4 regions of the Brevibacillus sp. Leaf182 genome follow, and region 3 is predicted to be linked to each of the others. Evidence: riboswitches for the same ligand, from Rfam matches in the RefSeq annotation. Region 3 holds a riboswitch; each other region holds the start of a gene.
What was found. A riboswitch is a leader RNA that binds a small molecule or an ion and turns the genes downstream of it on or off. The one in region 3 is predicted to bind cobalamin.
Positions count from the first base shown of each region.

Region 1: it holds a riboswitch for cobalamin, as region 3 does, so the genes downstream of both, ASG16_RS19795 (ABC transporter substrate-binding protein) here and metE (5-methyltetrahydropteroyltriglutamate--homocysteine S-methyltransferase) in region 3, are expected to answer to the same signal.
Region 2: it holds a riboswitch for cobalamin, as region 3 does, so the genes downstream of both, ASG16_RS08570 (energy-coupling factor ABC transporter permease) here and metE (5-methyltetrahydropteroyltriglutamate--homocysteine S-methyltransferase) in region 3, are expected to answer to the same signal.
Region 4: it holds a riboswitch for cobalamin, as region 3 does, so the genes downstream of both, ASG16_RS21320 (ABC transporter substrate-binding protein) here and metE (5-methyltetrahydropteroyltriglutamate--homocysteine S-methyltransferase) in region 3, are expected to answer to the same signal.

Region 1 is NZ_LMPN02000027.1:83,721-89,559, forward strand. Features, by position in the region: gene ASG16_RS19785 (alpha/beta fold hydrolase) at 1-541, opposite strand, end outside; gene ASG16_RS19790 (M24 family metallopeptidase) at 666-1,757, shown strand; cobalamin riboswitch at 1,774-1,973, shown strand; gene ASG16_RS19795 (ABC transporter substrate-binding protein) at 2,144-3,163, shown strand; gene ASG16_RS19800 (FecCD family ABC transporter permease) at 3,188-4,246, shown strand; gene ASG16_RS19805 (ABC transporter ATP-binding protein) at 4,243-5,058, shown strand; gene ASG16_RS19810 (dipeptidase) at 5,312-5,839, shown strand, end outside.
Region 2 is NZ_LMPN02000018.1:159,484-165,322, reverse strand. Features, by position in the region: gene ASG16_RS08580 (GerAB/ArcD/ProY family transporter) at 1-1,011, opposite strand, end outside; gene ASG16_RS08575 (quinone-dependent dihydroorotate dehydrogenase) at 1,163-2,254, shown strand; cobalamin riboswitch at 2,388-2,581, shown strand; gene ASG16_RS08570 (energy-coupling factor ABC transporter permease) at 2,725-3,489, shown strand; gene ASG16_RS08565 (energy-coupling factor ABC transporter substrate-binding protein) at 3,486-3,770, shown strand; gene cbiQ (cobalt ECF transporter T component CbiQ) at 3,767-4,564, shown strand; gene ASG16_RS08555 (energy-coupling factor ABC transporter ATP-binding protein) at 4,561-5,409, shown strand; gene ASG16_RS30850 (hypothetical protein) at 5,465-5,629, shown strand; gene ASG16_RS08550 (hypothetical protein) at 5,817-5,839, shown strand, end outside.
Region 3 is NZ_LMPN02000037.1:367,019-372,857, forward strand. Features, by position in the region: gene ASG16_RS28730 (acyl-CoA thioesterase) at 205-573, opposite strand; gene metE (5-methyltetrahydropteroyltriglutamate--homocysteine S-methyltransferase) at 588-2,870, opposite strand; cobalamin riboswitch at 3,015-3,213, opposite strand; gene nrdF (class 1b ribonucleoside-diphosphate reductase subunit beta) at 3,300-4,250, opposite strand; gene nrdE (class 1b ribonucleoside-diphosphate reductase subunit alpha) at 4,306-5,839, opposite strand, start outside.
Region 4 is NZ_LMPN02000030.1:129,256-135,094, reverse strand. Features, by position in the region: gene cobU (bifunctional adenosylcobinamide kinase/adenosylcobinamide-phosphate guanylyltransferase) at 1-283, opposite strand, end outside; gene ASG16_RS21330 (ABC transporter ATP-binding protein) at 308-1,084, opposite strand; gene ASG16_RS21325 (FecCD family ABC transporter permease) at 1,093-2,130, opposite strand; gene ASG16_RS21320 (ABC transporter substrate-binding protein) at 2,132-3,127, opposite strand; cobalamin riboswitch at 3,284-3,433, opposite strand; gene ASG16_RS21315 (MBL fold metallo-hydrolase) at 3,586-4,530, opposite strand; gene ASG16_RS21310 (pyridoxamine 5'-phosphate oxidase family protein) at 4,699-5,277, shown strand; gene ASG16_RS21305 (MerR family transcriptional regulator) at 5,328-5,839, opposite strand, start outside.

The DNA of each region.
Region 1 (5,839 bases), on a different contig from region 3:
AAAGGTATTTTAAGCTGTTGGGATCTGTTTTGGAGGCGTGGGCCGTCCATTTTTCCCGCATTTCTGGGTCATCGACATGGGAGGAAGCAATTGAACGGGCAAGAAGAGGGACGCCGTGAAGCATCGACAACGCCTGGGCCACCCAAAATCGTCCATGCAAATACAGGTCATTCACTTCGGAAAAACCACTCGCGAGTATTCCGCCTTGTACATGATCAGGATAGCGAAGACAGTATTCAAGGGCGATAGTAGCACCTTGGGAGTACCCCAAAATAAAGGGACGTTCAATGCCGAGTGACCCGACAAGTTTATGGAGCCGTTCTGCCAGCTCCCCAATGGAAAAGGGCTTCTCCATCGGTGAACTGTCGCCATGTCCGGGCAGATCAGGGACAATGAGCTGATATGTATCTGCGAGTGTTTGCTGATAAACAAAATTGATAGAGCCGATGCATGGTGCATGGATACACAATAGCGGCTGGCCTTTCCCTGATATGTGAAAAGCAAACTGCTTGCCATCCTGATGGACGAGTATTTGTTCCATTTTCGTTTTCACCCCACTCTTAGGTTGTCCGATACGAAGTAGATTTTTCAATTGAAGTCTTCTTTTTTTGATGGGGAAGTGGTATTCTCGCAATAGAATAATTGGTGAAAGCAGGGTGAAGAAGTTGTTTCAAGAGCGCATTTCGAAGCTCCACACGTTTTTGACAGAGCAAGAGCTGAACGCGGTGTTGATTACCTCTCCCAAGCACGTCTACTATTTGACCGGATTTTTTACAGACCCGCATGAACGTTTTATGGGTCTCGTTATTCCTGCGGAGGGAAAACCTTCTTTAATTGTACCTGCTCTTGATCGTGAGGCAGCGGCAGAGGCTTCGTTCGTTCAAGATATCCATACACATACGGATATCCAAAACCCGTATGAAATCCTCAAGCAAGTGTTGCCAGCGAACTTGACGAAGCTGGGTATTGAGAAAAGTCATATGACTGTCGAGCGCTATGAAGCACTTGGACAGGTTGTTCTGGCGTCGAGCTATGTAGACGTGGAAGAGCCACTGCGTGAAATGCGTTTGATCAAATCCGCGGATGAAGTGGATCGTCTGAAGCACGCGGTTCAGTTGGTCGAGGATTCCTTGCGGGAGACCCTGAAAAAAGTCAAGACAGGCATGACCGAGACAGAAATCGTAGCTGAGCTGGAATTCCAGATGAAGCGTTTGGGTGCCGAAGGTCCATCCTTTACGTCCATGGTATTGGCAGGGGAGAAGTCGGCACTGCCACACGGGAAACCAGGAACGCGCCAAGTGCAAGAAGGCGACTTGCTTTTGTTTGATATTGGGGTAGCAGCGAACGGATATGTATCGGATATTACCCGTACCTTTGCTGTAGGCGAGATCAGTGCCCAGCTTCAAGAAATTTACGAGACAGTATTGGCTGCCAACGAAGCGGCAATTGCTGAGATTCGTCCGGGTGTGACCTTTGCACATTTGGACAAAACTGCGCGCGATGTCATCACCGCAAAAGGCTACGGAGAATACTTTATGCACCGTCTAGGGCATGGACTTGGGATGGATGTACATGAATATCCGTCTGTTCACAGCCAGAACCAAGAAGTACTTCGTCCAGGGATGGTCTTTACGATCGAGCCGGGCATCTATCTGCCAGGTGTAGGCGGCGTGCGGATTGAAGACGATGTATTGGTTACGGAAACGGGCGTTGAAATTCTCACGCAGTTCCCGAAAAAACTGACTTCTATCAACTAATGAATAAATCGTAAAAATTGAATACGTATCGAATGGTGCTAGATGGTAAATGCCGTCAGCTTAAAAGGGAAGTCCGGTGAGAAACCGGCGCGGTCCCGCCACTGTAACGAGGAGCGCCTAGCGAATAGCCACTGTTTTTTGCAAGACAAAAAATGGGAAGGTAGCTGGGGGTGTTGATTCGTAAGCCAGGAGACCTGCCATGCGAGCATATACAATCGACCCACGAGGATGGGGCAGATGTGGAAGTAGTCTATGAACGGGCGCCTTTGCGCCTGCTTATCGCTATATCTACGTTTGTCATGCACCTCCCGATTGAAATGGGGGGTGCTTTTTTTTTGGAGGATTTGGTTCAACCCATCATATATATACAGAAAAGGGGATGACAGATGTTTAAGGCATACAAAACACATACAGTAATGAAAGGACTAGCTTTCGGTATCATGACAGCTGCCATGCTTTTGGTTTCGGCATGCGGCTCCTCTACGACAACACAGGCTCCAGCCAAAACAGAACAAACGGCTGCTCCAGCAGCAGAGGGCAAGTCAGTAACACTAACCAATAATGGCATCGAAATGACCTATCCAACAGCACCTGAGCGTGCCGTGACATTGAACCAACACGTCACCGAAATCATGCTGGCACTGGGCCTTGCTGATAAAATGGTCGGAACCGCTTACCTAGATGATGAAATCCTTCCAGAGCTCAAAGCAGATTACGACAAGATTCCGGTACTGTCTGATAAGTATCCAACGAAAGAAGTGCTGCTGGCAGCCAACCCAGACTTCGTGTACGCTGGATGGAAAAGCGGATTCGGCGAAAAGGGCGTAGGATCTATGCAGGACTTGGAAAAGGTCGGCATCAAATCGTATCTGCAAGCGTCATCAAGCATGCCTGGCCCGACTATCGACGATGTGTTTGCAGACATTACGAATATTGGACGCATTTTCCGTGTGGAAGACAAAGCCAATGATTTGATCAATAAAATGAAGAGTGAAATGGACCAAACGCTTAGTAAAATTGGCAAGGTGGACGAGCCACTTAACGTGTTCGTGTACGACAACGGGGAAGATAAGCCATTCACAGCAGCCAACAACTACATGACGTCCTTAATCAAGACTGCTGGCGGTAAGAACATTTTTGATGACATTCAAAAGGGTTGGGCAGAGGTTAGTTGGGAACAAGTAGTGAGTCGCAATCCAGACGTGATTATTATCGTAGACTACGGTGATAGAACCGTCGAGCAAAAACGTAATTTCCTTTTGACCAAAAAAGAACTGGCGGATATCCCGGCAATTAAAAATCAACGACTAATGGTATTGCCATTGTCTGCGGCTTCTGAAGGCGTTCGAGGACCGATTGCGCTAAAAATTTTGGCGGAAGGACTCTACCCGGATAAATTCAAATAGAGTACGACCCTTTTAAGGGAGGGAATAGCACTGCAACAGATCAAGTTACCTTATATCATCATTACTCTACTGGTCGGACTCTTCCTCTCCATTACGTTTGCAGTTACCTTGGGTTCAGTGGAGATTAAGCCGACAACGGTATGGAAAATCGCCTTATCAAAAATTCCGATGTTGAACCAATGGATTGAGGTGGATTGGTCCAAAGGGGAGCAAACGATTATTTGGGATATACGCTTTCCACGTGTTCTCTTGGGGGCGATCGTCGGCGCAGGTCTGTCTGTCGTGGGAGTAGCCATCCAGTCGTTGGTTCGCAACTCCCTGGCTGACCCGTATGTATTAGGCGTATCTTCAGGTGCTTCGGTTGGCGCTACCTCGGTGATTATATTCGGAGCATTCAGCATGTACGGGCAGTATGCACTATCCTTTGGCGCTTTTACAGGCTCCCTTGTGTCAATTATTCTCATTTTTACGCTATCCCGTATTGGAGGACAAAACTCGACGGTACGCCTGCTCATGGCTGGAATTGCGATATCTGCGATCTTGTCGGCCATTACCAGTCTTCTTGTTTTTTCAGCGCCGAATGAGCATGGAATTGGGACAGTCCTGTTTTGGTTAAGTGGCAGTCTGGCTGGGGGGAAATGGGAGTACCTGACGATCCCTACATTGATTGTCGTCATCTGCCTCATCGTCTTAATGGCCCAATACCGCTCGCTCAATGCGATGCTGATGGGCGAGGAGTCAGCAGGGACATTGGGGGTTAATACGGTACAATTCCGCAAGCTTCTCCTGGTGATCACGGCACTGCTTACGGGGGTGATTGTGTCCATTGCGGGATCAATCGGTTTTGTCGGATTAATGATGCCCCACATCGTCCGTGTGATGGTCGGATCAGATCACAGACGTGTCCTGCCTGTCAGCGCATTGTTTGGCGCGATATTTCTAATCTGGGTCGATGTAGTCGCCAGGCTTGCATTTGCACCGGAAGAACTGCCGATTGGTATTTTGACAGCGCTGTGTGGAGGTCCATTCTTTATCTGGTTGATGTTGCGGAGTTCTTATTCCTTTGGAGGTAGCGGACGATGAATTTGTTGGTTGAGAATATATCGGTCGAACTGGAGAAAAAGGGAATTCTTCGCCATGTTAGTCTGGAGGTGCGGTCCGGAGAGTTTGTGGGGCTGATCGGGCCGAATGGCAGCGGAAAATCCACGTTGCTAAAAAGCATTTATCGCGTATTGAAGCCACGTTCGGGATGGATCTCGCTTGATGGCGACGACGTATACAAGTTAACCTCACGTCAAAACGCTCAGCGAATGGCGGCAGTACGGCAGGAGTCCTCTGTTGAATTCGATTTTTCGGTAACCGAAATCGTGAATATGGGACGTGCTCCGCATAAGCGGCTATTTCAGTCAGATAACGCAGAGGACGTTCGGATCTGTGAAGATGCACTACAGAGGGTAGGGATGCATACATACGCTGATCGCAGCTTTTTCAGTTTATCAGGTGGGGAGAAGCAGCGGGTGCTGATTGCTAGAGCTTTGGTGCAGCAAGCCCAGTTCCTTGTCCTTGATGAACCGACGAATCATCTGGATGTTCGATACCAGTTGCAGGTGATGGATCTGGTCAAAACGCTGGGGATTACGGTCTTGTCTTCGTTGCATGATCTCAATATTGCTGCGATGTACTGCGATCGGCTGTACGTGATCTGTGAGGGGGAAATCGTTACATCGGGGACGCCAGAGGAAGTTTTGACACCCAAGCTGATCCTAGATGTTTTCGGAGTAGAGACAGAAGTGACGACGCACCCCATTACAGGCAAAAAGCATGTGTATTTCTACTCGGAAGCGATCCGTGTGAAGCCATCTGTCCAGAAGGTCGTGAGTGGAGCCAACGGATAGGGGTGGCGGAGCTGAGTTTCTTTGGTTTTCATATGAGAGGATGCCTGGTCGGCGTCCTTTTTTGTTAAGCGGACGCCATAAGAAGCCTGGGACAGGATGTGACGAGCGAACAGGGCCTACTAGGCTGACCAGTTGGATGAAAAGGGTCTCTTATTGATCAAAGGAGCTGTGCAATACGTCGCGAATTTGTTGGATATATTCGATTTCTATCTCGATAAGAAAAATCCATAAAACAAGATGGGAGATGACCCGAATGGCGGAAGTAACGAAAGAACAGGCGCGCAAATTTCATGACGGTGTTCACGTTCTGGATGGGCATTTTGATCTGCTGATGGATGTGGAGATTCAGCGTGGATACGGTCGAACCAAAATGATCGAGACGGAGTATTTGCCACGGTTCCAGCAAGGGGGTGTGCATTCCATCGTGGCAGCGGTGTTTGTAGAGGATGCTTTTGTACCGGAGATGAGTCTGCGCAAGGCGCTCAACCAGATCAGCGCTATGCATGCAGAGGCGGCAGAGTCACCCGAGCACATCGTCATCGCCAAAAATCTAGATGATTTGCAACGGGCAAGAGCGGAACAAAAAGTATCGTTCATCCTGTCGTTGGAAGGGGCAGAGCCGCTGCATAACGATTTGAGTCTCTTGCGTGTCTTTTATGAGCTTGGTGTACGGATGATGGGGCTGGTATGGAGTCGGCGCAACTTCGTTGGGGACGGCAGCTTTTTTGCACCGGTGCGCGAAGGGAAAAAAGGAGGCATCACTGATTTCGGTGTGCATCTC
Region 2 (5,839 bases), on a different contig from region 3:
GTAAAGTGGGTAGTATACACGCGATAAGAAGGCTACGAATTGCATGTCGCTGTAAGGGAGGCCGGTGAAGGCGATCATGCTTCCGCCGAAAAACAGCATCATGAATTTGCGTTGCTTTCGGGTTCGTATCGTGATCAAATCTCCTAAAAGAATCAGGCAAAGCGTTATTCGAATAAAAGCACCAGAAAGCCATTGAAAAATCGAGAAAAACTCCATGTTCTCGATGTCTTTTCCGATCGTGAGCAGCCGCCATTGTTCAAATGCAGGAAAACGTTGACGAGCGGACTCCACAGGTCCAAATTCTGCAATTGCTCCTGTCAGTGGGCTGAGTGTCAACAGCAGCGTGATACCGAGCATGACAAAAAAGTGTACGAGTCGAAACGGCTTTCGTACGTGATGCTGGAGCAAAAGGAGCAGAAACAGCTCGGTGAAACCGCCGCCAACGTAAAGCATCCCATGTAGCAGCGGACGAAAACCGTTTTGGAAAAGCGGGAGCAAAAAACTATAATCCTTTTTGGGAATATTGCCAAAAGCAACGAAAAATCCGAGCAACACGACTACGGGGAGCAAGACGCCTGCTGTGATTCCAACGGAGGTCATACCTCCAATAGAAGCGAGTACACATAGCCCGACCAAGGCTAAAGCGGTCACCCACTCGGGTGTACGAGGCAAGTAGTTTACGGTTGTCCAAGTTTGCGTATCGATCAGATTCGTCAGCGCCATTAGGTACAAGCAGATCATGATTGGAACGAGCAAGAGATTGCTGACGATTTTTCCTGACCGTTGTGAAATCCATTCATACAAAGACTTTTGATTCAAACTTCGATTAACCACAAACAGCAAGTACGCCCAGAAGGAAAAAGGGATACCAGCAAGCAACACGCTCAACCAAGCATCTCTTCCGGCTTTACTCAATAAGAGGGGGATGACGGTTACGTGGTTCGTAATGCCGATCGTCAGCATCATCACCATAATGGCTTGACCAATCCCGATTTTTCCGTCCACTTTCATGAAAGACTTATCCCCCTGTGCGTGGTGGTGCTGTTAGGATTTGCCTGCTTGCTTGGAAATATGTATCACGTATAAAGGTTACATCCGTCCGAAAAAGTATGGTATTCTACTATGAGGTAAAAAGGTAGAAACGGAGTAAGGAGTGCAGCCGATGTATCAGCTCATAAGAAAATATCTGTTCCAGCAAGATGCGGAAGAGATTCATGAAAAGACAATTGGTGCCTTAAGGCTGGTGGAGGATTCTGCTCCAGGCAAAAGCATCCTGAAGATGATCTATCAGGTAAAAGACCAGCGGTTGGAGAATAAGCTGTGGGGAATGACGTTTCCGAATCCAGTCGGACTTGCAGCCGGTTTTGATAAAAATGCAGAAGTCTATCATGCGTTAGGTGCTCTTGGTTTTGGGTTTGTGGAAATCGGGACGTTGACGCCGCAGGGGCAGCCAGGCAATCCGAAGCCGCGTTTGTTCCGATTGCCGGAACATCAAGCTGTCATTAACCGGATGGGCTTCAACAATCACGGTGCGTATTTGGCCTCCCAGCATTTGGTCGATTACGCATACTCAGATGTTCCGATTGGGATTAACATCGGAAAAAACAAAGTAACGCCGAATGAAGAGGCGGCCATCGACTATAGCAAATGTATGGACATGCTCTATGCATACGGTCACTACTTCGTCATTAACATCAGCTCTCCGAATACCCCGAATCTGCGTGACTTGCAGGAAACAGAGAGCTTGCGTCATTTGGTGCGTGCAGTAAGGGAAAAGGCATCCGAAATGGAAGCACGTTCCATCAAGAAAAAACCGATATTGCTGAAAGTAGCACCAGACATGTCGGATGAGCACATGCGTGATGTTGTTCACGCTGCTGTTGAAGAAGGCATTTCCGGAATTATCGCTACCAATACGACCTTGTCACGCGAGGCGGTTTCCGGACATCGATTTGCCGAGGAAGCAGGCGGCTTGAGCGGAAGGCCTCTTACGGAGCGTTCCACTGCTTGGGTGAAGGAGATTTATCAAGAAGTAGGAGACAAGGTACCAATCATCGGTGTCGGGGGCATTTATAACGGCGAAGATGCCTACGCGAAAATCCGAGCAGGAGCCAGTCTCATTCAGGTGTATACAGGGATGATTTATCAGGGCCCAGGTATTGCCAAGCAAATCAACAAAAAGCTGCTCAAGCTCATGCAGCGGGATGGTTTTAAACATATTAGTGAAGTAATTGGCGTAGACGCAAAAGAATAGAGAGAACAAGTGCGCATAGGTCGATGGCTCCGTTTGTAGTGGGTCATCGGCTTATGCGTTTTCGCTTATATTCTTCCGATTTATGTAGTGATCCGGTATAATGATGTGGGACAAACATGAATTATCTGTCAATTGTATATTGTCGGCGTTAGGTGCCTTTATGTGAAGCATAAAGGGTAACAGGGAATCGGGTGAAAGTCCCGAGCGGTCCCGCCACTGTAACCAGGGAGCTCTCTTTGAGAAGGAAACCACTCATTTTCGTATGGGGAAGGACAAAGAGCGCATGGATCTGGAAGCCAGGAGACCTACCTATAAGCCACACCCACAGAACCTTCGCGGAAAGGAGCGGTGAATACGGGCAATGAGGCTGTATAGTCAGTCTGTTGTTTTGTGTGCACATCTCGTCCAGTGATGGATGGGATTTTTTTGTTTGTAGGAATAGAACGAAAGTCAGTGAAGGAGGAATGAACATGAATCGATCTCGTCTGGTATCTACTGGTCTGATGATCGCGGGCTTTGTCCTGTATTTTTTGCTCAATGAACCAGAGACAGGACATGCAATGCACATCATGGAGGGGTATTTGCCATTATCCTGGGCCTTATTTTGGTGGGCTGTCTTCTTGCCGTTTTTTATCCTTGGAATTCGCTCGATTAACAAAATTGTAAAAGAACATCCCGAAATGAAGCTCCTTATTGGCGTTGCTGGAGCGTTTACGTTTGTTTTATCTGCACTGAAAATCCCTTCGGTTACAGGCAGCAGCTCTCACCCGACTGGAACGGGCCTTGGCGCCATTATGTTTGGGCCTTTTGCGATGTCTGTATTAGGGAGCATGGTGCTCTTGTTTCAAGCCTTGCTTTTGGCACATGGAGGCTTGACTACGCTAGGTGCAAATGCTGTATCCATGGCTGTAGTAGGACCACTGGTGGCATACGGAATCTATCAGATGATCATGAAAGTGGGCGGAAGCCAGCGTCTGGCTGTTTTTGCGGCGGCTGCTTTGGCTGACCTCGCTACGTATGTGGTGACTTCCATTCAACTGGCGCTCGCATTCCCGGCTGAATCTGGTGGAGTGTTGGCCTCGTTTGCCAAATTTGCAGGAATTTTTGCATTCACGCAAGTACCGCTCGCAATCAGTGAAGGTCTGTTGACCGTTCTTGTTTGGAACTGGTTGTTATCTTACAACGCAAAAGAGCTTACACAGCTTCGTTTGCTCAAACGGGAGGAATCGCTGTGAAAAAAGGATGGAACTGGCTATTACTCTTGGGGGTAATCGTACTGGCGATTGTCCCGTTGTTGCTGGTGCAGGATTCGGAATTTGGCGGCGCAGACGGCGTGGCGGAGGAAGCGATCAAGGAAATTGCCCCGAACTACGAACCGTGGTTCCAGCCGCTGATAGAACCGCCAGGAGGAGAGACGGAGAGTCTATTGTTTGCGGTGCAGGCGGCGTTGGGAGCGGGAGTGGTTGGCTACGCTGTGGGCTTGTACAAAGGTCGGTTGGATAAGCGGAAAAAATGAACGGGCTCCAACTTGATTCTCTCTCTTATCAAAACAGGCTGAAACGTCTGCCTACAGCACATAAGCTATTGCTGGCGAGTGCATTGTTACTGCTCGTCCTGGTGGGACATGTATGGATGCAGATGGCTGTCGTTGTCTGGATGTCGGTATGGATAGTGGTGTATGCCCGTATTCCTGTACGTATCTACTGTGCCTTTATGATCGTGTCGCTCTCGTTTTTCATGGCGGGGCTCCCTGCCCTATTGGTAGAAGGAGCGAGGGCAGGTGAAGTACAGGTCCAGGTCGCGGCAGTATGGGAACTGGGTTCGTATGTGCTCTATGTACCGATGTCCTCCTTCAGTAAAGTTTGGATCTTATTTTGGCGTACCATGGCGAGCTTATCTTGCTTTGCCTTCATTTTGTTTACTGTGCCGTTTGCTGAAATCTTGCAGGTGCTTCGCCGGCTTCGTATGCCTGTCATTGTGACTGACTTATTAATGATCATGTATCGGTTTATTTTTGTGTTGATAACGATTTCTCACCAGCTCTGGATTGCCCAACGTTCTCGTGGAGGTCATCGCGGCTTCCGCGCGACGCTTCGAGATGCAGGAGTTCTCGTTGCGCAATTGTTTGTCAGAGCGATGCGCAAATATGAAGCCTTGCACAAAGGGATGGCGGCTAGAGGCTTCGGGGAGAGCATGCAGGTGCTCGCGTTTCATACCCACGCTCGTTCGCGACGCTATGAGTGGGAGTCAATCGCAGGCTGTATGCTGCTGGTACTGCTTGAGTGGTGGACAGGAGGTTGGCGGTTATGACATCACGGTTGTTGGAGTTCATCGATTTGCAGTACACGTATCCGGGAGGGCGGGGACCCGTCCTGTCTGGGTTGTCCTTATGGATTCCAGAGGGGAAGAAATGTGTCCTTTTGGGACGAAATGGCTGTGGGAAATCGACCTTGTTCTTGCATGGAAACGGGATCATCGAGCCACAGCAGGGACAGGTGCTGTGGAGGGGGAAACCGCTGGTCTACAAACGAGCCGCCCTGCAAGAAATGACGCAAAAGGTAGGCTTGGTCTTTCAAGATCCCGAGCATCAGCTAATCGCAAGCACGGTCGCGGAAGATATATCCTACGGTTTATGCAATCAAAAGCTGCCTCTGGACGTAATCCGGGAGAAGGTAGAAAAGGTGCTGGATGCATTCGGGTTGAGAGAGCTGGCAGAAGCTCCGATTCATCATTTGAGCCTGGGACAAAAAAGGCGTCTCGCACTCGCAGGGGTCATGGTCATGGAGCCCGAGCTATTGCTGTTGGACGAGCCTACTGCGTATCTGGATCGCTATCAGACAAAAAATTTGCTACGCGAGCTCGATGCCATTCATCGGCAAGGAACGACTGTTTTGATGGCGACACATGATATGGATATTGCGTTTGAATGGGCAGAGTGGATTTGCATCATGGATGAAGGCAGGCTTGTGTTTGCGGGAGATCCGCAGGAGGCATTGGAAAATAGAACGATGCTGGAGAGTCTTCATCTGGGTATGCCGTTGCTCGTTGATGTGTGGGAGGCACTCCCTGAGCAGTGGAAGCGGGAACTTGGCGGAAATATTCCACGTTCGGTCGACGAGCTGCGAAAAATGCTCAGTGTTCAGCAAGTGTGGTGAATGGGGTGGCCGCTTTCGGGCAAGCTAACCCCAAAAAGCCATGGAGGTACGCAGTATGGAACAAGACTCTGTCGTGAGTTCATCTGTCCCGAATCATCAGGAAAAAGGAATCTCTCGCCACGTGAAGGATGAACTGTTGTATCAAGTTTTGGAGAAAGATATGACTACCGTCGAGCAGGAAAAAAAGCTAAAAGATGATTATTTAAAAGGAAAGGCGTAAATTTGCGCCAAAAAGCCCTTCTCGCCACATAAAGGCGTGAAGGGCTTTTTTGGCGTCTTAGGTAAGCGAGGGATTTGATTCTCGCTGAAAAGGTAAGAAGATTTGTGCGAATTTTGTAGGGATATGTCCATTCATCACGAATAACGTAAAGAAGGCACTTACTTACAATGGGAGAAGTGATGAGGTTGTGATTTCAACTTTGAATAAGAC
Region 3 (5,839 bases):
CATATAAATATCAACCGCCATCTGTAAATCGCTGTGATTGATGTATCAATTTCTTTTATAATTTGAACGCTAACGGAGAACGTTAATTGAATAACAAGCAAAACACCAGCGGTAGTCTAAGACTTTATTTTCTCCTGACAAAGCCTCCGGTAACCTGTCGCAAGCAAGTTTACCAGAGGCTTCTCTGTAACGGGGTGTTCCTTCTTACATCTCTACCTTCCGCTTCCTTCTCAATACATGGCGTTCCTTCGCTTTTTCATACTGTATGCGCTCTTCTTCTGTATCAGGAATGACACCAGGTACGCTCGTCGGCTTTCCTTGATCGTCGAGGGCAATCATCGTTAGATACGCGCGTGCTGTCATGCGTTTTTCTCCTGTCAACAAGTTCTCCGCTTCCACCCTCACGAATACTTCCATCGATGTCTTATGGGTCCAGGTGACATATGCCATGACTTTCCCGCCGAAAATGGTATGGTGGTGATTGGTATCCGGTGGTAAGACGAGATCAGTCAAAAAGGTTCTCGATTGTTGGATCGGTCGTGCTTCTGTCATCATTTGTGTGGCTCCTCTCATCGTGTGCACCCTCCCTACTGGGCTGTCAAACGAGTCCGAATCGCCTTCGTTGCCGCAACCATGTTTCGTAATGACTGAACGGTTTCTTCTCTCCCTCTTGTCTTCAGTCCGCAATCCGGGTTGATCCAAAATTGATCTGGCGGAAGTACTTGTACACCCCGTGCTACCATATCTTCCATTTCTGAGACGGCCGGAATTCGGGGGCTATGGATATCGTATACGCCGAGTCCGATGCCTTTATCATACGTTCCTGTTTCGAACACAGACACGAGCTCTCCGTGGCTGCGGGACGTTTCAATCGAAATCACATCGGCATCAAGTTCGCTGATGACATCCATGAAATCATGGAATTCGCAATAGCACATATGTGTATGAATTTGGGTACTCGGTGCGACGGTAGAGGTCGCTAGACGAAACGCTCTGACAGCCCATTCGAGATAAGCTGCCTGCTCTTCGTTTTTGAGCGGCAATCCTTCACGCAGCGCTGGTTCATCGACTTGAATCATGAGAATCCCCGCTTCTTCCAAGGCTTCTATTTCTTTTCGCAATGCCAACGCGATTTGTTCCCACACTTCTTGCCTGGCGACATCGACTCGAGCAAACGACCAATTCAGAATGGTTGCTGGGCCAGTTAACATCCCCTTCATTGGTTTGTCGGTCAATGATTTTGCATACACACTTTCTTTGACCGTCATCGGTGCCACAAACTCCACATCTCCGTAAATAATAGGTGGCTTCACGCAACGCGAACCATATGACTGTACCCAGCCGTTTTTTGTGAACAAAAAGCCATCGAGCTTTTCGCCAAAATACTCTACCATATCAGTTCGTTCGAACTCACCATGAACGAGGACATCCAGACCGAGCTCTTCTTGTATTTCGATCCATTCCTTGATTTGCGCCTGAATAAAAGCATCGTATTGCTCCACTGTCCAGGTCCCTTTTTTAAACTGCTGTCGGGCTTGGCGAACTTCCGCCGTCTGCGGGAAGCTTCCGATTGTGGTAGTTGGCAACAGTGGCAGCTTCCACGTATTATGTTGAATCTCTCGACGTTCGAGATAAGGAACACTTCTTTCAAGTTTTGCAGCAGCTATTTGACGTAAAGCATTCTTCACTTCTCGCCGATTCCTCGCTGGGGATAATGCCAGCTTCAGCAAGTCCGCTTCATTTTGGGCGATATCTTTCGAAATGACATATTTACCATATCGGAATCCTCGGACTAAAAGCTGCACTTCCCCAATCTTTTCGTCTGCAAACGCCAATGCAGGCATGACTTCCTCTGGCAAGTCACTTTCTGCTTCAACTGTTACAGGGACATGCAACAAACTACTGGACGGCTGCAGCCACAGCTTTTCGAGTGGAACGATCTCGGAAATTTCTTTGACCAGCTCCCATTTCTCCTCAATGGACATACGCCATATGTTTCGACCGTCGATGATTCCCGCTCCGAGAATCTTGTCTGCTGGAAACCCGTGTTTTTTCAGATTGGTCAGATTGCGCTTCGCTCCGTGTACAAAATCAAGACCAATTCCTTTTACCGGTAAGGAAATCAGCTCCTCGTACCAATCCACCGCTTCAAAATAGGTTTGCAGCATGCACTGTAGATGTGGCAGTGCCTGACCGATTTGCGCATAGATTCGTTTGATGATGACACGATCATGCTCCGATACATCCAGTGCAAATGCAGGCTCATCGATTTGCACCCATTCCACGCCGTGCAGCTCCAACTCGCGGAGAACGTCTATGTAGAGCGGAACGAGTTGATCCACAACGATCTCAAATTCGTTTTTCTCATATCCTTTTGACAATTTGACAAATGAATACGGGCCTACCAGGACAGGCTTTCCGATGATGCCAAACTTTTCTTTGGCCTCCAAATATGCCAGGAGAGGCTTGTTCTCGGTTATGGCTGGTTGTCGTTCACCGAACTCCGGGACGATATAATGGTAGTTCGTGTTAAACCATTTCGTCATTTCGCTGGCGACAGCATCCTTCGAACCGCGAGCCATGGCGAAGTATGTGGCTAATGAAACCGGGCCTCCCTCGTATTCATAACGCTTGGGGACCATTCCAAACATCACAGCCATATCCAGCATGTGATCGTAGTACGTAAAGTCACCCACCGGGATCAGCTCGACCCCTTTTTCCTGCTGACGCAGCAAGTTTTGGTGACGGATTTGCTCCATTTGCTGTACCAGGCTTGCCTCATCGATGGTCCCTGCCCAAAATGCTTCCAATGCCTTTTTCCACTCGCGGTTCTTCCCGATCCGTGGATATCCCAAATTGCTGCTTTTCATGAGCTTCCTCTCCATTCTCATTCGATCTTGACTTGAATCCGCCCAATAAAAAAGGCATCTCCAACGATCCAAAAGAACGTTAGAAATGCCAAATAAGCACTGAGATCACAGCATCCTAACACCTCCCTATCTCCCGTAGGTTAAGCAGTGTCGTCGAAACAGGCAGGTCTCCTGACTTTGGGATCATCATCTGCACATGCCTTCCCAATCCGTTTGGATCAGTGGCTGATAAATGTGCCGACTCCCCTCATACAGTGGCGGGACCGTGTCGGATTCTCACCGACTTCCCTTTTCATCCTTGGTCGATCTTGCTAACCAAAGAACCTGTTCCCACTCCTATGAAATTGTCATGGTTCTGTGAAGTGCCCTAGTAAACGAGCAGGGCAGCATACTGTTCATACAGTAACACAGAATCCATTTTTTGTCATACTAAAATGTAAAATCAGCATCGGTCAACGGCTCTACGTTTAGCGTGCGGACATAACCATTTCCTTTTTTCGAGAAGAAGTCATGCTGCTTCGTCTGCGTGCGAATGCCGTTCAGCACGATCGGGTTCACTTCTTCCTCCGGGAATAGCGGGTCCAGCCCCAGATTCATCAATGCTTTGTTCGCGTTGTAGCGCACATAAGCATGAACCTCGTCAGCCAACCCGATTTCCGTATACAACGAAGTCGTATACGCCTCTTCATTTTCTTGCAGCTCATGCAAAAGGGCATACAGCTCCTCTTTTGCTGCGGTCTGCTCGACCACACTCAGACCTTGATAGACTTCTTGCGCGAGAACGCCGACATAGAGTCCGTGGATGCTCTCGTCGCGAACAATCAGGTCGATAATTTCCCCGCTGCTTGTCATCTTTCCTTGCCCCGCCAAATAGAGCGGATAGAAGAAGCCGCTGTAAAACAGATAGCTTTCCAGGAAGACGGACGCTACCATCGCCATGTACAAGTCTTTTGGTTTCTCAATTTCTTGATAGCGTTTCGAGATGAGGGCGGCTTTCTTTTGCAAATGTGGATTGTTTTCTACCCACGAAAAAATACCGTCAATCTCTTCTGTCGATGCCAGCGTTGTAAAAATACTGCTGTACGATTTGGCATGGATTTGCTCCATCATGCCCATGAAGGCGAGAACCGCTTTTCTTTGCAGTCCATCGACATGCTCCATGATCTTCGGCATCCCTACTCCTCCTTGAACCGTATCCAGCAAGGTGAGACCGCCCAATACTTTTTTATACGTGTCCCGTTCAGTCGCACTGAGCTCCATCCAGGACATCTTGTCATCTGACAGCGGAATCTCATCATCCGTCCAGAACTGCATGATGTTTTGATTCCAAAACGTCATCGTAAAATCGTCGTCCGGCCTGTTCCAATTGACTGCTTTCATATGGCGTTCCTCTTCTCTTTGTGCTTGATGCTTTTCCATTTATAAATCGAGTCCACTAAACAGCGCAGCTAATGCACTCTTCTACAGTCAAATGCTTCGTACGTGTATAGTAGAGCGACTTCAGACCTTTTTTCGCTGCGTAAATGTAATAGCGAGCCAGTTCTCTGGTGGAAATATTGCTGTTCACGTGCAGCACAGTCGATATTCCTTGGTCGATGTGCTCTTGAATTTCGGCAATCAAATCAATTACTTTGAATTGATCGATTACATACGCCGATTTGTAGTAAAAATAGTTTTCCTGCGACAAGTACGGCATCGGATAATACGTCGTAGAGTTGGCATACGTTCTTGTTTCGATATGCTCAACGATTGGCATCACACTAGAAGTCGCATTCTGAATGTAGGAAATGCTCTGTGTCGGCGCAATCGCCAAACGGTACGCATGGTAAACGCCATGCTTTTGCACCTTTTGCTGTAGGTCAGCCCAATCCTCTGGCGTCGGAATGTGCATTCCTTCGAAGAGAAGCTTTGCTTTTTCCGTCCGAGGGCTGTAATCGTTCGTTACGTACTTGTTAAAATAAGTGCCTTTTGCATATTCCGATTGTTCAAAGCCCAAGAACGTCTTGCCTGTTTCCTTGGCAATTTCCATGCTTTTTTCCAAGGAGTAGAAGTTCATCATCATGAAAAACGTACGAGCGAAATCCTTCGCTTCTTCACTCTCGTAAGCGATTCTGTTCTTTGCCAGATAACCGTTCAGGTTCATCGCACCAAGCCCTACGGAGTGCAGCTCGCGGTTTGCCTTTTGAACGCCTGGAGCGTTTTCTACACGCGTCATGTCACTGACGGCAGTAATGGCTTCGATTCCTTCGTGAACGGATTCACGGATCATTTTTCGTTCCATCACATTGACAATATTGAGCGATGCCAGATTGCAGCTAATATCGCGACGGATGATATCCATCTCGCCGTAATTGGTGATCGTCGAAGTCTCTTGTAGCTGGAAGATTTCCGTGCACAGGTTGGACATTTTTACCGAACCGAGATCTTTCAGCGCATGGTTGTTGTTCGCATTCGTTTTGTTCATGATGTACGGATAGCCCGATTCCATTTGGATCATCGCGATTTTGGTCAACATCTCGCGTGCGCTCATCACAGTCTTTTTCTTGATGCGATCGTTTGCCAAGAGCTCCTCGTACATGTCATCGAGGTCCATATCATCCAGATGTACGCCGTATTCTTTGTACACGGAGAACGGAGCAAACACGGTCAACGGCTTGTTTTCCTCAGCCAGCTTGTAGAACACATTCGGTACGATCAGGCCGATGGACAACGTTTTGATACGTGCTTTTTCATCCGCATTGATCTTTTTGCAATCGAGAAACTCGTTGATATCCCAGCCGAAGATGTTGTAGTACGCTGCTCCTGAGCCTTTGCGTTGGCCCATCTGATCCGCGTAGGAAAACGCATCCTCCAACAGCTTGAGAACGGGCATGACACCTTTTGCTGCGCCCTCGACGCCTTTGATCGGCTCTCCCCGTCCGCGAAGCTTGGACAGGTTCACAGCTACACCGCCGCCAATTTTGGATAGC
Region 4 (5,839 bases), on a different contig from region 3:
GAATCAAGCAATCAACCAGAATCACTGTCTGTTGTTCTTGTATGTCCACTTGCGCTGCGAGCTTCGCGAGCCACTCTGTCAATGCGTACGGCTCCTCGATCGTTTGCCAAGGAAAGTTGGACTGCAAGCGGCGGTCTCGGTGGTGCAAGATCCGCTCTTCCATTTCCTCATCAGTGCTTTGTGCGGTCGCGATGTAAACACCCGAGGATCCCAAATGTGCGGCGTATTTTTCGGCAAACGTGCTTTTTCCACTGCGTGCTCCACCTGTAATGAGTACAATCATCCTTCTGTCTCCTTACACAGCCTCTTATACTTGCGATTGCAAAATAATTTGCGGCAAATGATGAACAGGATGTTCCATGACAATCGGTCTTGTTCCGTATACAGCCTCGATTCTGTCACTTTGCAAGATGTCTTTTGGTGCACCGACGCTTATCTGCTTTCCTTTATGCAGCATCAAAATACGATCGCAGTATAAGGAAGCCAGATTCAGATCGTGCAGCACAGCAACGACTGTCACCTGCGTCGTCTTTTGCCATTTTCGCACAATGTCCATGAGTTGAATCTGGTACCCGATATCGAGGTAAGTCGTGGGTTCATCGAGCAACAGCACCTGGGGTCTTTGGATTAATGCCTTCCCCAAAGCTACGCGCTGCTTTTCCCCACCACTCAACTGATCCAGTGTGCGCTCTTCCAAATGTTCAAGACTGAGCATCTGTACGATTTCATTAATGAGCGATGCGACATCCTGCTTCTCCTCCCCCAGCCAATTTTGGTAAGGAAAGCGCCCCATCTCCAACACCTCTCGGACACGAAAACCGACTGGCGGCAGACCCTCTTGCTCCAAAACAGCCAGTATTTTGGCAAGCTCTTTGCGTGGATAGGAATGAAGCTTTTTCTCTTGAAGCAAAATGTCTCCTGCATCTGCCTTGATGACACCTGAAATGATTTTTAGCAGAGTGGATTTACCGCTTCCATTGGGCCCGATGATGCCAAAAAATTCTCCCTTGTCCACGCAAAAATCGATGCCGTGCAAAACTGGCGTATCCTGATACGATTTTTGCAAGTTACGCACATTGATCATCGCTTACGTTACCTCTTCCTAAAGCGTTTATTTTGCTTCAATAAATAGGCGAAAAACGGTGCTCCCAAAAATGCTGTCACGACGCCGAGCGGGATTTCCGTTGGACTCAACAGCAATCTGGCAAGCGTGTCGGCCCACAATACGTAAATACCACCGAAAATCGCAGCCATGGGCAGTAAAATACGATGGTCAGGACCAACCAGCAATCGGACGAGATGCGGTACCACCAGGCCAACGAACCCGATAATTCCCGCGATAGAAACCGCCGCTGCGGTCAGGAAAGTCGAGACGACCAGAACCACGAGCTTCGTTCGATCCACATGGACGCCGAGATGCGCTGCCTGCCGCTCCCCTAACGCAAATAGGTTCAAGGAACGCGCATAGCTCACAAGCACCATTCCACCTATGACCAAGTACGGAATCAAGACAGATGTAAAGGCCCAGCCGCGAAATGACAGGCTGCCCATAAGCCAGAACACGATCTCATTCACCGTCTGGTCAGATAGCGACACCATAAAGGAAACGAGCGAGCCGAGAAAAGCCTGCACTACGACACCAGACAAAATCAAGGTCTCGGTTTGCAGCTTTCCTTGCGTTTTCGCGAGTCCAAGTACGATCCATAAACTGAGCAGTCCTGTAAGAAAAGCGACGACAGGCGTGCTCCATGCACCCAAAAAGCTGATTTGTAAACCAAAAAGGATCAAGAAGGCTGCTCCGACAGCAGAACCGGATGCCACGCCCATCGTAAACGGATCAGCGAGCGGATTGCGCAAAACGCCCTGAAAGCCCGCTCCTGCAAGTGACAAGCAGGCCCCAATCAAGACAGCCAATACAACGCGTGGAAAACGAACCTTCATGACAATTTGCTCAGAAGACTCTGGCCACGTTACGCTGATCCACTCAGACAAGCCCGGGATTTGATGAAGCAGGATGAGCCATACTTGCGAAATGGGGAGTTGTGCCGCCCCCATCGAGATGCTGATAATGATTGATGCCAGAAGAACGAGACAGCTTACTCCTCCCCATATGAACAATCGTTTCTTCATTTTATTTCACCAAGTCAGGGTAAATCGTCTTGGCTACTTCGATCAACCCTTGTGTAATACGCGGACCAGGACGGGACAAAATATTTTGGTCCATGCCAAAGATTTGTTTTTCACGGATCGCCTTCATTTTATCCCAGCCATTGCGATTCGCGATCAGATCCTCCAGCTTGACGCCAGACTTTTCATCGGTAATTCCGCTCGCATACAAAATGACGTCTGGGTCGTTTTGCAAAATCTTTTCTTCACTGATCGGATTCCATCCTTCGGTGTCGGAAGCAATGTTTGTCGCCCCAGCCAGCGTGATGAGTTCGTCCATGAATTCGCCTTTTCCGACTGTCCAACCCGGGGAAAATTCCAGATATACCTTTTTCTTCTCTTCCGGTTTTACATTTTTCACTGCTTCTTGAACGTACGCGATGTCTTTCTTCATTTGCGCGACGACTTTTTCGGCTTGTTCCTGTGTATTCGTGATAACTCCCATCGCCAAAACATTGGTAAGGATATCATCCATCTTTGTCGGATGGCTAATATAGACTGGCATCCCGAGAGATTTGAGCTTGTCAGCCACTGGCTTCTCCATCGAAATTCCACCAACGATCATATCCGGCGTTTGAGCGAGAATAGCTTCTTCGTTTGGTTTGACGACCCCGCCAACTTTTGGCTTTGCCTTCGCCGCATCTGGATAATCATCATAGTCTGAGACAGCTACGATCCGATCTTCCAAGCCTAGTGCGAACAAAATCTCAGTCTCGGCAGGTGATGTTGAGACGATTCGCTCAGGAGCTTTTGCAAAGGTTACTTCTTTTCCTGTCGCATCCGTGACTGTCAGTGGATACGTTGTTTGTTTTGCAGACTGCTCGGCCGCATTCTCTTGCGGTGCTGGCTGCGGTGCGCTTGTTTGTCCTCCTGGTGCTGGCTGGCTGTTATCGTTACCTGTACAACCTGCGAGGCTCGCCGCAACTAGTAGGGGGATCATGAATCGCAATGAACGTTTCATATGTAGAACTTCCTTTCTGCATGTTAAATCGACTGTTATTTCCAATAAAAAAGCGACCCTTGCTTCCATTCGGAAATCAAAAGGGTCGGCACCTTTGGGCAAACAGACAGGATGGTCTGCTTCCTGAAATAGGCCGATCCTTTCCGCGAAGGCAACAGGCACGAAAACAAACAGGCAGGTCTCCTGGCTTACGGCTGAGGATCGAGCCGATTTACAGTGGCGGGACCGCGTCGGATTTTCACCGACTTCCCTTTTCACCCGATCTTTTTGTTAAAAAGACGAGGCACCTATTTGCTGTTACGTTTGAAATTGTCACAGTTCATGACTCATCCTACATCATAGCATTCCTTGGATGAAAAAAGAATGACAAACACATAGGGCAGTCCTTTCTTGCCTGCTAAAAAATGAAAAATGCCTGAACAAAAGGTTCAGGCAAATGTAAAGCTTTTGGCTGGCTATTACCCTCGTTTGTGCAAATAATCTAGAATCCCCATGGAGCATACTTGCAAATCGAGCTTGAGTACCTCGAAAACTTCGTGGTCATCATTAATGCCTTGTGACTGTAGATGATCCGAGACTCGTTCAACTAACTTACGAGACAGCTCGTCATAGGTTTGACCAGCAGCAAGCGATGATTCTCCTTCCTCCACAAATACGGGGAGCCACTCACGAATTTGGCGGTACACGTCGTCTACCTGCTCTGACATCCCAAAATGACCAAAGTAAATCCGACTCAGCTTGCTCGCTTCAAAACGGCTTAAAGACGCTAACATGGCATCCGGGTCAAACTGATTCGGCGAAGTAGATGGCAGCACGAGGTGAATACCATCCTTTTTAAGCTGTGGATAGAGTACACCTGCGGTATCACCTGTGAACATGCCGCGGCTTACAGGATCGTAGATGCTGAAGTGATGATTGGCGTGACCTGGGGAATCCAGAAACTCCAATGCGCAATTCCCTCCGATCTGGAGTGTATCTCCGTCCCCGCGAATCAAAATCCGCTCCTCGGGAACTGCCTCAATCGGATCAAACAATCGATCAAAATCATCATGATACACGGCTCTCGCGCCTGCGATCAGTCGGCTCGGATCGATGAGATGACGTGCACCTTTCGGGTGGACAACGACCTTTGCATTCGGACAATCCTTCAGAAACAGTCCTACTCCTCCTGCATGATCCAAGTGAATGTGCGTCACGATGATGTATTTTACTTGTTCCGGCGTATAACCGAGCTTGGCGAGACCAGCCTTGATGTATGGGACAGAGGGGCTTGGCCCTGTTTCTACCAATGTAAGCTCCTCTTCCGCGATTACATACGTCCCCGTACGTTCCGCCCAGCCCATATCGAAACCGTCTATTAAATGGATGCGTTCCCCTAAGTCGATTGGCTGTGATGATTGCATGTAAATACTCCTCCTTTTCAAAAAATCTCGAGTTGCCATTTTGTTGTAGGAATATTTACACTTTACCATCTATTTTGGACGCATTGGAGATAAACAACACAAAATCTTCATATTTTTATCGTATGATGAGGGCAGCAAAAACAATTCCATTATCTGGAGGGGTGCAAAATGGGTCAGCTTTTTTCTGAGTTACGACCTGAGCATGAGAAGTTTATCAAGAAGCAACGGATGTTCTTTGTTGCCTCTGCTCCTATGGACAAAGATGGTCACGTGAATCTTTCACCGAAAGGGTACGATTCTTTTCGCATAATATCCCCTAATGAGGTCTCCTATTTGGACCTGACTGGAAGTGGAAACGAAACCAGTGCACATCTGCAGGAAAATGGCAGGATTACGATCATGTTCTGTGCATTTGAAGGCCCCCCTCTCATCATGCGCCTATTCGGCAAAGGAACGGTTATTCTCCCAGATACACCTCGGTGGGATGAGCTCGTAAATGACTTCCCGCTTCTGCCTGGTGCTCGTCAAATCATTACCGTAAACATACAGGAAGTAAAGACTTCTTGCGGCTGGGCTATCCCCTTCTATTCCTATTCAAAAGAACGCGAAACCCTTCAGAAATGGACTTTGGCTAAAGACGAGCAGGAGCTGCTTGATTATCAAAAGGAATACAACGTAGTAAGCATGGATGGATTACCAACACCCTTGGGACAAAAGCTTTTTCCCGCAGCAGGTGGGGATAACTAAGCGTAAAACGCAAAGAAGCTGCCTTGCTCGCAGCTTCTTTTTTTGAAACCTCACTTGCTCGTATAAATGGCCACTGCATCGCGGAGAAACTCGGCAACACCTGGCTGCTCCTTGTCATAGTAAGCGGTAAAGCGCGGGTCATCAACATACATCTGGGCCACCCCTGCGTGCGCTTCCTTACTGTAGCTGTCCCAATAAAAGCTCAGCCATTGACGGTGCAGATCGGCCGCTTTTTGCGACAATTCATGAGCAGGATCACCTGTCGAAAAAGCCTGCGCCAACGTTTCATGCAGCTCTGCGTTCAATTTCTCCAGCGCGGCATACTGTTCTTCTGTCATGCCTTTGACCTTCTGATTCGATTTTTCAATTTGGTCATTTCCGTATTTTGCTCGAATTTCTGCCCCGTACTTATCTTCATTCTCATCAATCATTTTTTGCTTGAAGCCTTCAAATTTTTGTTTGTCACTCATCGTTTTGGTCCCCTCTCTTTGTGCTAATGTCAAATCGACATTGGCGATTAACGCATCCAATTGCGCTCGCCTTTCCAGGAGCTTCTCGCGGT